DNA from 2 places in the Microbacterium sp. JAI119 genome. Region 2 is predicted to be linked to the other one. Evidence: predicted binding sites of a transcription regulator. Region 2 holds the regulator's gene; the other holds the start of a gene.
What was found. The regulator LexA, encoded in region 2, represses DNA repair genes until DNA is damaged. The targets are predictions, from matches to a motif close to TCGAACANNTGTTCGA.
Positions count from the first base shown of each region.

Region 1: a site for LexA is predicted at 4,795-4,810, ahead of recA (recombinase RecA). Genes of this name have one in related genera too.

Region 1 covers NZ_JACCCK010000001.1:1,596,782-1,603,966, reverse strand. Annotated here, with positions in the region: gene HDC31_RS07735 (dihydrofolate reductase family protein) at 1-111, opposite strand, end outside; gene miaA (tRNA (adenosine(37)-N6)-dimethylallyltransferase MiaA) at 163-1,074, opposite strand; gene miaB (tRNA (N6-isopentenyl adenosine(37)-C2)-methylthiotransferase MiaB) at 1,071-2,618, opposite strand; gene HDC31_RS20210 (regulatory protein RecX) at 2,668-3,117, opposite strand; gene recA (recombinase RecA) at 3,549-4,598, opposite strand; gene HDC31_RS07710 (DUF3046 domain-containing protein) at 4,865-5,089, opposite strand; gene HDC31_RS07705 (helix-turn-helix domain-containing protein) at 5,108-5,416, opposite strand; gene HDC31_RS07700 (CinA family protein) at 5,558-6,043, opposite strand; gene pgsA (CDP-diacylglycerol--glycerol-3-phosphate 3-phosphatidyltransferase) at 6,040-6,615, opposite strand; gene HDC31_RS07690 (DNA translocase FtsK) at 6,615-7,185, opposite strand, start outside.
Region 2 covers NZ_JACCCK010000002.1:36,810-43,994, forward strand. Annotated here, with positions in the region: gene HDC31_RS11010 (histidinol-phosphate transaminase) at 1-565, opposite strand, end outside; gene HDC31_RS11015 (LysM peptidoglycan-binding domain-containing protein) at 648-1,016, opposite strand; gene lexA (transcriptional repressor LexA) at 1,307-1,993, shown strand; gene HDC31_RS11025 (prolyl oligopeptidase family serine peptidase) at 2,121-4,001, shown strand; gene smpB (SsrA-binding protein SmpB) at 4,023-4,499, opposite strand; gene ftsX (permease-like cell division protein FtsX) at 4,563-5,477, opposite strand; gene ftsE (cell division ATP-binding protein FtsE) at 5,474-6,622, opposite strand; gene HDC31_RS11045 (DUF2510 domain-containing protein) at 6,807-7,185, shown strand, end outside.

The sequences.
Region 1 (7,185 bases), on a different contig from region 2:
GGCCATCGGTCCGTCCTGGTCGATGTCCTGCGTGAGCAACCAGTCCAGCGAATGCTCGTCGGTGGCGATGAATCCGTCGAGGCTGGATGCGGTGTAGAAGTGAGTCGTCATCCATCGAGACTGTCAGGGACTACCGACATCGCAGGCCACCGACATCGCAGATCAGGACGAGAGGAGCGCAGCAACCTCCGCGGGGGCGTCCCACCACTCGAGGTCGGGATACCGCTTGAACCACGACACCTGTCGACGGGCGTATCGCCGCGTGAGGGCCTGGGTCTGCGCGATGGCCTCGTCCTGCGTGAGACGACCGTCGAGCTGGTCCAACGCCTGCGCGTAGCCGATGGCGCGCGGCGCTGTTCCTCCGCGCTCGAGCCCGCGGGAGCGCAGCCCGGCGACCTCGTCCGGCAGACCTTCGGCCCACATGCGCTCGACCCTGGCGTCGAGGCGCTCCACCAGTGCGGGGCGATCGACGCGGAGTCCGATCAGTCTTGTGTGCGGGTGCCACAGCACTGGCGTGTCGGGCAGCGCCGCACCATGGGTCGCGCTCCCCTGTTCCAGCACCTCGAGAGCGCGGATGACGCGGCGGGGGTTGCGCGGATCGACACGGTCGGCCGCTTCGGGATCCAGCCCGCGCAGCCGCTCGATCATGATCGCGGCTCCGAGCAACTCGAACTCCTGCTCGAGGCGCTCGCGCAGCGCCGTGTCCCGCGGCGGGAAACGGAAGTCGTAGACGACGCTCGACACGTACAGGCCCGAGCCACCGACGAGGATCGCATCACCCCCGCGGCGGTGGATGTCCTCCACGGCGGCGCGCGCTCGGGGCTGATACCACGCGACAGCCGCGTCCTCATCGACATCGAGCTCGTCGAAGAGATGATGCGGGATCCCCCGCCTCTCCGCCGACGACACCTTCGCTGTGCCGATGTCCATGCCGCGGTAGAGCTGCATGGCATCGGCGTTCACGATCTCAGCCGGGTTCCCTCGGGCTCGCAGCGCCTCGGCCAGCTCTATCGCGAGGTCGCTCTTCCCGGTACCGGTCGCCCCGACGATCGCCCAGAGGCGAGGTTCGGTCACACCCCGACGCGCAGTGTCGGAAGCCCGAGTGACACAGCCTTCTTCTCGCCGCTGCCGCTCGGAGCGGGTACGGCGCACGACTCCGACTGCGAACGGTCCCAGGCGTCTCCGCCTCGAGTGCGACGGATCTTGAGAGGCGCTCCCGTCGGGTCGTCTGCGAGCAGGTGGAACGGAGCTCCATGGGTCACCGTCACGGTGACGACGTCTCCTGGACGAGGAAGGTCCGACCCCGGTGTCACCTCGAAGTGCACGAGTCTGTTGTCCTCCGCGCGACCGGTGAGCCGGTGGGTCTCGGTGTCCTTCTTGCCCTCACCCGTGGAGACGAGAACCTCGATCTGCCGACCCACCTGCTTCTGGTTCTCTTCCAGCGAGATGCGCTCCTGAAGGGCGATCAGGCGGTTGTAGCGCGCCTGGACTATGTCCTTCGGAACCTGGTCCTCCATGGTCGCCGCAGGCGTGCCTTCGCGGATCGAGTACTGGAAGGTGAAGGCGCTGGAGAAACGAGCCTGCTCGACGACACGCATGGTGTCTTCGAAGTCCTCCTCGGTCTCCCCCGGGAACCCGACGATGATGTCGGTCGTGATGGCGGCGTTCGGGATGCGCGCGCGGACGCGGTCGAGGATCCCGAGGAAGCGCTCACTGCGGTAGGAACGTCGCATCGCTTTGAGGATGCGATCGCTCCCCGACTGCAACGGCATGTGAAGCTGCGGCATGACGTTCGGAGTCTCCGCCATGGCATCGATCACGTCATCCGTGAAGGCTGCGGGGTGCGGGCTGGTGAATCGGACGCGCTCGAGGCCTTCGATCTCACCGGCCGCGCGCAGGAGCTTGCCGAACGCCTGTCGATCGCCGAATTCGACGCCGTAGGAATTCACGTTCTGCCCGAGAAGCGTGACCTCGATCGCACCGTCTTCGACCAGAAGCCGGATCTCGTTCAGGATGTCGCCGGGACGACGGTCCTTCTCCTTGCCGCGCAGGCTGGGCACGATGCAGAACGTGCAGGTGTTGTTGCACCCGACCGAGATCGACACCCAGCCGCTGTGCGCCGAGTCTCGCTTCGTAGGCAAGGTTGAGGGGAACACTTCGAGCGACTCGAGGATCTCGAGTTCGGCATCCCCGTTGTGGCGGGCGCGCTCGAGCAGCCCCGGAAGGGAACCCATGTTGTGGGTGCCGAAGACGACATCGACCCACGGCGCCTTGTCGAGCACAGCCTGCTTGTCCATCTGTGCGAGGCAGCCGCCGACGGCGATCTGCATCCCGTCTTTGCGGCGCTTGACCGACGCGAGATGGCCGAGTGTGCCGTAGAGCTTGCCTGCGGCGTTGTCGCGGACCGCGCAGGTGTTGATGATCACCACATCGGCTTCCGCACCGTCGACTGCCCTGACGTAACCTGCGCTCTCCAACGAGCCCGAGAGGCGCTCCGAGTCGTGCACGTTCATCTGGCACCCGAAGGTGCGTACTTCATACGATCGCTGTCGTCCGTCGACGTCGACGGCTGCCGACGACGCGCCGATGATCGTCGGTTCGCTGCGCGGGATAGTCATGATCACCCCATTGTACGAGCCGTTTCCGTGCGGAAGCGGCGCTCACTGCTCAGTCGGAATCGACGAACCGCACCCCTGAGGTCGCTCCGCCGAACGAAGCCTCGCGCAGCGCGACCTTCGCCGCCTTCATGGCGACCGCTCCGTTGTAGCCACGACGAGAAAGCTGTCCCACCAGACGACGGAGCGCCGCGTCGGGGTCGAGTCGAGTCATCGACCGCGCCTTGGTGCGGGCGAACTCCAGCGCGCGTTCGTCGTCGTCGTCCGGAAGCTCTTCGAGCGCGCTATCGATGACCTCACGCGGAATCCCCCGCTGAGCGAGCGCGCGAGACAGAGCGACTCTCCCCTGCCCCTTTCGATCCACTCCCGACCTCACGAGGACGCCGGCCAGGGCCGCATCATCGAGGTAACCACGACGGCAGAAGTCCTCGATCACATCGCTGATCGCACTGCCATCGAGGCCCGCACCACGCAGCACCTGCCGGGCTTCAGAGATCGACAACGACCGGGCTCGCAGCTTTCGCAGGAGCGACTCCTCGGCCGCGACCCGGATCTCATCGTGTGACGCCTCTTGCTGGGTCGCGCCGTCTCCTTCCGTCGCGTCGAGCGCGCGGAGCCTGGGAGCCGACCGCGAGGGATGAGAGCTCCTGGCGCCGGAGGGATCCCTGCGCCCGCGCGCCGGATGGCGCTCACTCGGGGTTCCCGTGTGAGCTGCATCGTCGGCTGTGTCGATGGAAGCAGGGTCGCCTGGAGGAGAGTCCCAGGTCGTACGCCAGACCGCATCCCCGTCGCCTCGCGATGATGGCAGTGTCGCTGATTCGCCGTACTTCGTGACCGGCGTGGAAGGCGTCGCTCCTGGTTTCTTCGCTGTTCCGCCGAAGAGGGGGATGATGGGGGCGATCCGGTCAGGATCGCCCCCACGCGAGTCGTTCATCAGGCCGGACGACGCTCTGCGAGCTCATCGGCAGCGGCCGGGGCAGCGGACGGCCCGCCGATACCGAGCTTCTGCTTGATCTGCGTCTCGATAGCCAGAGCGATGTCGGGGTTGTTGAGCAGGAACGTGCGTGCGTTCTCCTTGCCCTGACCCAGCTGATCACCGTCATAGGTGTACCAGGAACCCGACTTCTTCACGATGGCGTGTTCGACGCCGAAGTCGATCAGGCTGCCTTCGCGGGAGATGCCGACGCCGTAGAGGATGTCGAACTCCGCCTGCTTGAACGGCGGCGCCATCTTGTTCTTCACGACCTTGACCCTGGTGCGGTTTCCGACGGCATCGGTTCCGTCCTTCAGCGTCTCGATACGACGGATGTCCATGCGGACCGAGGCGTAGAACTTCAGCGCCTTACCGCCGGCGGTGGTCTCGGGGGAACCGAAGAAGACGCCGATCTTCTCACGCAGCTGGTTGATGAAGATCATGGTGGTGTTGGTCTGGTTCAGACCACCGGTGAGCTTACGAAGGGCCTGCGACATGAGTCGCGCCTGCAGACCCACGTGCGAGTCGCCCATCTCGCCCTCGATCTCGGCACGAGGCACGAGCGCCGCGACGGAGTCGATGACGATGAGGTCGATGGCTCCGGAGCGCACCAGCATGTCGGCGATCTCGAGCGCCTGCTCACCGGTGTCGGGCTGCGACACCAGGAGAGCATCGATGTCGACGCCCAGCTTCGCGGCATAGTCGGGGTCGAGCGCGTGCTCGGCATCGATGAACGCCGCGATTCCCCCGGCCCGCTGAGCGTTGGCGATCGCGTGCAGCGTGAGAGTCGTCTTACCCGAGGACTCCGGTCCGTAGATCTCTACGATTCGGCCACGCGGCAGTCCTCCCACGCCGAGGGCGACGTCGAGGGCGATGGAGCCGGTCGGGATGACGGCCACAGGGGCACGCTCATCGCTGCCCAGCCGCATGACCGAGCCCTTTCCGAACTGGCGGTCGATCTGAGCGAGGGCGGTCTCGAGGGACTTCTCGCGGTCGGCGGGTGATGGCATAATGTGCTCCTTCTGCGCGCGTGATGCCGCCTGTAGGCTGTCGCGGCTCTTCCGGTTGGGAGAAACTCTCCGACAAGGCGTAATGGCTCTTCGGCTTGTTTCCACCGTAGGAGGGACCACCGACATCGGTGCGACGATCTCACATACAGTGCAGAACAAACGCTCTGGACCACTTGTGCAGAAGACTACGCCCGCTTCGAACGGATCTTCGACGACACGCCGCAAATGGGTGTCGTGTTCCGTAGAGGGCGGACGAGGAACGTCGGTCAGCGCCGCCGCGGCTCCTGCCGTCCGACTCCGTGGCGCCTGTCCTCGGGAACGTCCATCTCCGCGCACAGCGCCAGCCAGATGTCTCGCGGCGGCGTGCCGTCGGCGAGAGCTTCGAGAGCGGTACGCCCACCTACGGCACTCAGGCCGAGGTCGTTGACCAGAGAGGAAGCCCTCAGCCCGAACTCGGTCTCGACGGCGCGAAGGAACTCGCTACGACGCATCACCACCCCATTCGGGGGTCAGTGCAGCGAGAGCTGAGGCTCGACCGACGCCACGAGGTCGTCGGGAACGACGTCAGGGAAGACCTGAATGCCCTCGAGCACCGAAATGCGGTCACCGACTTCGCGCATGATCGTCGAGATGGGGACGTCGAGAGCGTCTGCGACCGAGGCGAGGATCTCGCTCGAAGCCTCTTTCTGACCGCGCTCCACCTCGCTGAGGTAGCCGAGTGCGACCGATGCCTTGCTGGCGACCTGCCGGAGCGTACGCCCCTTCTGCAGGCGGAAGTCCCTCAGCACATCGCCGATTTCCTGTCGTACAAGAATCATCGGAACCTCCTCCCCATGTGTTCGCTCGAGGTCTCCCCCGATGAGACAGCCAGTCTAGTACCCCTGGCGTGCACAGAATCTACTCCTGCACTCTGTGGTTTACGTGTGAGCACATCAGAGACAACCAGCCGCAGGGCTCTGCTATTCCGAGAGCAGGGCGAGCATCTCCTGGAGTGCCGCGTCCACCGTCTGCGCCCGGATCGATTCCCGGTCGCCGACGAAGAGAAAGGCCCTGGTCCGCGATGCCGCGGGGGTGACGACGCCGATGTGCACCGTGCCGACGGGCTGCCCGTCCGGAGACACCGGTCCGGCGATCCCGGTCGTGGACACCCCCACATCGGCAGCCTCGCCGTCGACGCCGACGACGCGTCTGACGCCGTCTGCCATCTCCAGTGCGACCTGCGGATGCACCGGCCCGTATCTCGACAGCAGGCCCTCATCCACGCCCAGCACGGACGACTTGACCGGCGTGGCATATGCCACGACGCCTCCGAGCAGCACGGCTGACGCTCCGGGAACCGCGACGAGATCGGCGCACAGGGCGCCCCCGGTCAGGGATTCGGCCACGCCGAGCTTCCATCCTCGTCGGCCCAGCGCAGCGAGGACCTCGGCTGCCGCCTGACTCATGACTTCCGGCGCGACCCGCGTACCTGCGCCACGACGTAGTCGATGCCGCTCGCCACCGTGAGGACCAGGACGATGAGCATGATGATGAACGTGATCAATGTCCAGGCGTCGAGACCGATGACGTAGTGCAGCGGGAGGAGTGCCCACCCGAGCGCCACCCCTTGGAACGCGGTCTTGATCTTGCCCATCCAGGCCGCGGCCACGACGTGTTCGCTGGCCACCATGAGCCGATGGATCGTGATGCCCCATTCGCGCACGAGGATGATCGCGACGATCCACCAGTTGACCTCGCCCAGAATCGCGAGCCCGATGAAGCCGGCACCGGTGAGCATCTTGTCGGCGATCGGATCCCAGAGCTTGCCGAAATCACTGACGATGTCGTACTTGCGGGCGAGGTACCCGTCGACCCAGTCCGTCGAGATCCCGACGATGAAGATGACTCCGGCCGCCCAGCGGAGACCCGGGTCCGAGAACCCATAGGTGCCACCCAGCAGGAGCAGGACGAAGAAGACGACGGCCAGCGGGATGCGCGCGACCGTGATGGCGTTGGGGAGCTGCCGTGGGATAGCCATCAGTCGCGTCCCGTCAAGCCCCAGGCATCTTCGTCGCCCTCAGCTTCCACCTCGGGAAGACCCTCGTACTGAGCCGCGATCGGGTCATGCGTCTGCGGGAGCGGCGGGACGGGCGGAACCGCAGGCGCAGCCGATGCCGATGTCGGTGCCGGAACGTCGTCTCCGCGCAACTTGGCCATCACCTGCGGGAGCTGCTCGGCGGTCGCCAGCACGTCTCGCGCCTTCGACCCCTCGGAGGGGCCGACGATCTCGCGCGACTCGAGCAGATCCATGAGACGACCTGCCTTCGCGAACCCGACGCGGAGCTTGCGCTGGAGCATCGACGTCGATCCGAACTGCGAGGAGACGATGAGCTCGGCGGCTGCGAGCAGCAGCTCCAGGTCATCCCCGATGTCCTCGTCGACTTCCTTCTTCTTCGTCGGCTCCATCGCCTCCTGCACATCCGGACGGTAGTCCGGACGTGCCTGACGGGTGACGTGCTTGACGACCGCGTCGATCTCCTTCTCATCGACCCACGCGCCCTGGAGGCGGAACGGCTTCGATGAGCCCATCGGCGAGAACAGGGCGTCA
Region 2 (7,185 bases):
CTATGCCCCTGGCAGCCTCATACACCGCTTCGATGACGTCGAGTCCGAGCGGCGTGCCGGTGGGGTTGTTGGGAGAGCAGAGGATGACCACGTCCGGCTCGGCGGCCCGCACCTGCTCGGCCGCCTCCTCCGGAGTGATGGTGTAGTCGGGCTGACGCGTACCGGCGATCCACCGCGCACCGGTGCCCTGCGCGATGAGCGGGTACATCGAATAGGTCGGCGCGAACCCGAAAGCCGTGCGACCAGGGCCTCCGAAGGCCTGCAGGATGTGCTGGAGCACCTCATTGGACCCGTTGCCCGCCCAGATCTGCTCGGGGACGAGACCGTGGCCCAGGTACTCCGCGAAAGACTCGCGAAGCGTGGTGAACTCACGATCCGGGTAGCGGTTGACATCACGGATCGCGACGGCGATGTCATCGAGGATGTCGCTCGCCACCGCATCGGGGATCGGATGCGTGTTCTCATTCACGTTGAGCGCGATGGGAAGCGGCGCCTGTGGAGCACCGTATGGCTTCAATCCGCGGAGATCGTCACGTAGCGGGAGATCGTTGAGGGAGAGGGTCACCCTTCCCATGCTATGCGGCGCTTGAGGTTGATGACGCAAAGTCGCCCGCCCCAGGAACTCCTCGTCTGAGCCCTCCGCCGGATCAGCGCGCGTACTGAGCCGGGATCGCCAGAGTCTGCCCGATCTGCAGCTCCCCGCCGCGCAACAGGTTCATCCGGCTGATGTCGCCGATCACATCGCGCGGGTCGGCGTCGGGCGCGACGCCGGTGGCGATGGACCAGAGCGTGTCACCGGGCATGACGGTGACGGTCTCGACGCCGACGGATGCGGTGTCGGCACCCGACGCGACCGCGCTGCCGCCGCTGAGCGCCGCGAACGCGATGCCGGCGGCGAGGGGCACCGACGCCAGGGCGAGCAGTACAGCGCGACCGCGCGTCGTCAGCCGGAGTCTCGTCGAAGGACGGGGCGATGCCGGGATGACTGCTGCGGTGCTGAAGCCGATGCTGCTCATGTGGTGCTCCTTAGCCTGTCCCGGAGCGGTGAGGCTGCCGGGGAAGTTGGCGTAGCGTTCGCATTCACGACTCGGCCGGGAGCCGGGAATGCGAAGCTACGTACCGAAGATATCTTCGAGTTCGAACATCTGTCAAGTATTCTTCGAAACCACACCGGGGAAAGAGGCCGACACGCTCGAACAGATCTTCCAGATCGGCCCGATTCTCGGATACGGTTTCGATAAGGACACCCCACCACGGGCCTCCGACATTCGAAGAGGGACGTCGGATCACGCACTGAAGGAGCACCATGAGCGAGAACTCTGCCGCCGAGTCGGAGGCACCGCGCACGCGCCGCCGGAAGAGCCTCAGCCCGAAGCAGATGGCGATCCTCGAGGTCATCCAGAACTCGATCGCGAACCACGGCTATCCGCCGAGCATGCGCGAGATCGGAGACGCCGTCGGTCTCAAGTCCCTCTCCAGCGTCACCCATCAGCTCGGACAGCTCGAGCTGAGTGGCTACCTGCGCCGCGACCCGGGGAAGACCAGGGCGATGGAGGTGCTCATCGATCTGCCGGGCGCCAGCACCGAGAACCCGGCCGACGTCGCGACTCCCGTAGGCGACGCCGCGCTCGTCCCCCTGGTGGGACGGATCGCCGCCGGCGTGCCGATCACCGCGGATCAGCAGGTCGAGGAGATCTTCCCGCTCCCCCGCCAGTTGGTGGGCAAGGGCGACCTGTTCATGCTCAAGGTCTCCGGCGAGTCGATGATCGACGCCGCCATCTGCGACGGCGACTGGGTCGTGGTCCGCTCCCAGAACAGCGCGGAGAACGGCGAGATCGTCGCGGCGATGCTCGATGGCGAGGCGACGGTCAAGGTGCTGCGCCGCCGGGACGGCCACACCTGGCTCCTCCCCCGCAACTCGGCATTCGAACCCATCCTCGGCGACGAGTCCGTCGTCCTCGGCAAGGTCGTGGCGGTGCTCCGCGCCGTCTGACCCTCGATCCGGTCAGCGCGGATCGGGCCTGGTCGTGTCGGTGACCGTCTTCCCTTCGCGCGCTTCCACAGTGGTCGGGCCCACGGCGTGGCCGCACACGCGGTGCGACGCCGCATAGGCTCGAGACATGTCGTCGTCCCCTTACGGTTCCTGGTCATCCCCGTTCTCCGCCGCCTCGGTCGCCGCGTCTTCACCGCGCATCGACGGCGCCCGTTTCGTCGGCTCGGAGATCTGGTGGGGCGAGTCGGTGCCGGCCCAGAAGGGCCGCGTGACGGTGCGGAGCTCCTCCGGAGCCGAGATCCTCCCCTCCCCCTGGAGCGCACGCTCACGTGTGCACGAGTACGGCGGGGGTGCGTGGACGGCGGACGAGCACGGCACGCTCTACTTCGTCGACGCGAACGACCAGCGGGTTCATCGTCTGAGCGTGGGAGGCGAGCCCGTTGCTCTCACCCCTCCCGGGCCCTCCCACGGCGGCCTGCGTGTGCAGTCCGGTCGACTGCTGGCCGTGCGCGAAGACCTCTCCCGCACGCCGCATCTCCGAGCGATCGTCGAGATCCCGCTCGACGGCTCCGCAGCCGAGGATGCGTCCGCGATCACGGTGATCGTGCAGGGCGATGGCTTCTTCGCCCACCCCGCGCTCTCCCCCGACGGCACCCGCGCCGCGTGGGTCGCGTGGGACAGGGGCCGCATGCCGTGGGAGGACGCGCACGTGCAGGTCGCCGAGGTCGGTGAGGACACTCCGCGCACGATCCCCTCACGGGCGGCGCTGCAGCCGGAGTGGCTGAGCGACTCGGAGCTGCTCTTCGCCGATGATCCGGGTGGGCGCTGGGCCCTGCAGCGCATCTCCCTGGACGGTGTGGTCCCGGTCGGCACCGCACGGCAGGTCTCACCCTCGGACGCCGACACGGGCTATGGACTCTGGGTCCTCGGCAACCGCTGGTATCAGCTGCTCGACGACGGCCGCGTCGTCGCCGTCCGGACGAACGGGCGCGACGAGGTCGTGGTGATCGATACCGACGATGCTGCCGACGACCGCGTCGACGTCATCTCGTTCCCCGGAGACGGCCATGTGAGCGTCGACGATGTCGACGGCACCCGCGTGCTCCTCTCCGGCAACGGTTCGCGTGCGAACGCCGGGCTGTGGTGCGTCGACGTCGTATCGGGTGCCACCGTGGCGGTGCGCGGCGGCGAACCGGTCGATCCGCAGTGGATGCCCGCTGCGATGCCGATCGAGATCCAGGGCCCGCACGGAGAGGTGCACGCGTTCGCGTACCCGCCGGCGAACCCGCACGCGACGGCTCCCGATCACGAGCTCCCGCCCTACATCGTCCTCGTGCACGGGGGGCCGACGGCGCACGTCACCGGGGCGGCGTCCGAGGCGATCGCGTTCTACACGAGCCGCGGCATCGGCGTGCTCGACGTGAACTACGGAGGTTCCACGGGGTACGGCCGCTCGTACCGTGAACGTCTCGACGGCCAGTGGGGCATCGTCGATGTCGACGACGTGATCGCCGCGGCCCGCGGTCTGGCGGACGCGGGCCTGGCCGACCCCGACCGGATCGCGATCCGCGGCGGGTCGGCCGGCGGCTGGACCGTGCTGTCGACGCTGGTGCGGGGCGGAGCCTTCGCTGCCGGGATCAGCCGCTACGGGGTCGCCGATCTGCGCATGCTCGTCGCGGAGACCCACGATTTCGAGGCGTCGTACATCGACGGTCTGGTCGGCCCCCTCCCCGAGCACGAGCACCTGTACGTGGAGCGTTCACCGCTCACGCACGCCGACCGGATCGACGCGCCCGTGCTGCTGCTGCAGGGCGGCGAGGATCGCGTGGTTCCGCCCTCGCAGTCCGAGGCGATCCGAGACGCGCTCGCGGCACGCGGAGTCGACCACGAGTATGTGCTGTACCCCGCCGAGGGGCACGGATTCCGCAGCGCCGACACGATCGTCGACGCCCTCGAGCGCGAGCTGACGTTCCTCGGCCGTGTGTTCGGCTTCGAGCCGCGTCTGTGAGGGCGGCTTCCCCCGCGAGGGTCACTCCCCCACGCGGTTGCGCAGACGCATGGCGCGGTCGGCTTCGCGGGTGTCCTGACGCTCACGCAGGGTCTGTCGCTTGTCGTACTCGCGCTTACCTTTGGCGAGGGCGATCTCGACCTTGGCGCGACCGTCGGAGAAGTACAGCTTCAGCGGGATGAGGGTGTATCCCCCTGCCGAGACGGCGTGGGCGATCTTCGCGATCTCCTCACGGTGCAGCAGCAGCTTGCGGATGCGCTTGGCCGAATGGTTCGTCCAATGCCCCTGCGAGTACTCCGGGATGTGCACCGAGTCGAGGAAGACCTCGTTCCCCTTGACGAACGCGTAGCCGTCGCTGAGGTTGGCTCGTCCCTGACGCAGCGACTTGACCTCGGTGCCGGTGAGCACCATCCCCGCCTCGTACGACTTCTCGATGGCGTAGTCGTGACGTGCGCGACGATTGGTCGCGACGACCTTCTCTCCGCGTTCCCTGGGCATGATGCTCTCCTGTTGCCGTGATGAGCCCGATCGATCGATCCGACCGCGCAGCCTTTCAGGCTATCAGGTGCGCAGCCAGCGTCGGATCGCGAAGCCCGCGGACAGGGCGGCGAGGATCACTCCGATGCCGATCAGCACCGGGACGACCAGTGCCGCGTCCTGCATCGTGACCCACGTCGTGATGAACGGCACCCTTCCCCGCAGATAGCCGTTGACGCCGAAGTGCACGCCGGCGACGACCGCGGCGCTGGCCAGGGCCGACCCCAGGAAGGCCGCGAACACGCCCTCCAGCACGAACGGGGTCTGGATGAAGCGGTTGGAAGCGCCGACGAGGCGCATGATGCCGATCTCCTTGCGCCTCGCATACGCGGACAGGCGGATCGTCGTGCCGATCAGGAGAGTCGCGGCGATGAGCATGAGCACGGCGATCCCGACCGCGATGTAGGTCGCGACGGTCAAAGCGGAGAACAGGGGCTCCAGGTACTGCAGCTGATCCTTCACCTGCTCGACCCCAGCCTGTCCGCTGAAGGCTTCGGCGAGCACCTGGGACTGGCCGGGATCCTTCATGGTCACGAAGAACACTTCGAAGGCCTGGTCGGGAGTGAGCACGCTCGCCTGGTCCGCGCCGAGCTGGTCGACGAGTTTGGCGTAGGTCTCTTCCTTGGTGTCGAAGGTCATCGAGCTGATGAGCGGTTTGAGCGCGTCGCCCTCGAGCTGCGCACGCACGGCTGCGACCTGCTCCTCGCTCGCCGCACCGTCGAGACACGTCTCGGATTCCGACACGGCCGAGCACATGTACACAGCCACCTGGGCGCGCTCGGCCCAGTAGCCGCGCATGACGCCGATCTGCCCCTGCATGAGGATCGCGGCGCCCACGAAGGTCAGGGACACGAAGGTGACCAGCACGACGGAGATCACCATCGAGATGTTCCGCCGGAGTCCGACGAGGGCTTCGGTCAGGATGAGTCCGATTCTCATGAGGTCGGGCCCACTTCCTCGTCGTCCTCGTCGGAGAGACCGAGGCGATCCGCGACACCGAGTTCGGCGACGTCGACCGTCGGCAGGACGATCGGATGCGTTCGCGGGCGTGCCGCCGGAGCGGGTTCGACGGCCGAAGGCGGCTCGACCACCGCGGGAGGTTCGACGGCAGCGGGAGGCTCGACCACGGCGGGGGGCTCGACGACGTTCGCAGCTGCGCCCTCCTGCACCGCGGGCTGCGGTTCCGGCGCTTCGACCGTGCGCGGGGCGGGCGGAACCACCGTCTCCCCGTCGCGATCGACTGCTGCCGCAGCCTGACGCTGACTGGCGAGCTCTTCTGCGAGTGCGGCACGCACCACCGAGAGATCGGCGGTCTGGCGCTGCACCTCCTGGACGGCGGTCAGTGCGGCAGCGGCTGCCGCACCACGCACTTCCTCTGGCACGAGGCGCGGGATGTTGGACGTGTCGCCGTATCCGCCATGCACCTCATCGCGGACCATCTCGCCGTCGCGCAGCTCGATCACGCGGCGCTGCATCTGATCGACGAAACCGGCCTCGTGGGTGGCCATCAGCACCGTGGTGCCCCCCGCGTTGATGCGGGCGAGCAGCTGCATGATGTCGACCGAGGTCGCAGGGTCGAGGTTTCCGGTCGGCTCATCGGCGAGCAGAACCTGGGGCCGATTGACGAGAGCGCGCGCGATCGCGACGCGCTGCTGCTCACCGCCCGACAGTTCGTGGGGCATCCGCTTCTGCTTGCCGTCGAGGCCCACCAGAGCGAGAGCCTCAGGCACCGCCTGTTGGATGAAGCCGCGGGAGGCACCGGTCACCTGGAGCGTGAACGCGACGTTCTGATGGACGGTCTTCGACGGGAGGAGTCGGAAGTCCTGGAACACCGACCCGATATGGCGGCGGAAGTACGGCACCTTGCGGTTCGCGAGGGCTCGCAGGTCCCTCCCGAGCACCGCGACCCGTCCCGAGGTGGGGACGTCCTCGCGCAGGATGAGGCGCAGGCAGGACGACTTGCCGGAACCCGAGGCCCCGACGAGGAAGACGAACTCCCCGCGTTGCACTTCGAAGTCGACACCGGAGAGGGCGGGCTTCGACGTCCCGCGGTAGCGTTTCGTGACGTTCTCGAACCGAATCATGGCGCTACGAGCCTAAGCGCGGGCTCTTCCCTGACGGCGAGCGACACCCCGCACAGGCACGTCCGCCCTCCGCCCGGATGGGGATTGCTCCCCATGCACACGCCACTGCCGCGTCACCTGCCACTGCTATACATGAAGATGCCGACCGCACGAAGCGGTCGCCGAATTCTTTCGAGGGGGAGCCATGACGACACCTGCAGGTTGGTACGACGACGGATCCGGACGGCAGCGCTGGTGGGACGGCCAGCAGTGGACGGAGCACTTCGCCCCTGAGGCGACGGATGCGGGGTCGGCCTCTGAGGAGCCGAACGTCTCCGAGACCACGCCGATCGAGGACACGGTCATCGAGGAGACGGTGATCGGAGACACGGTGATCGAAGACACGGTGATCCGTCCGTCCGAGGAGACGGTGATCATTCCCGAGGAGCGCGGCTCGTCGGCCGCCGCGGACCAGGGCGATGTCGATGCTGCGGGTGCGACCGCCGCGACGACCCCGCTCGGCGACGACCTCGGCGCCTACTCCGCGCCGGCGGCCCCTCCCGCATACCCGGCAGCCGCGCCCG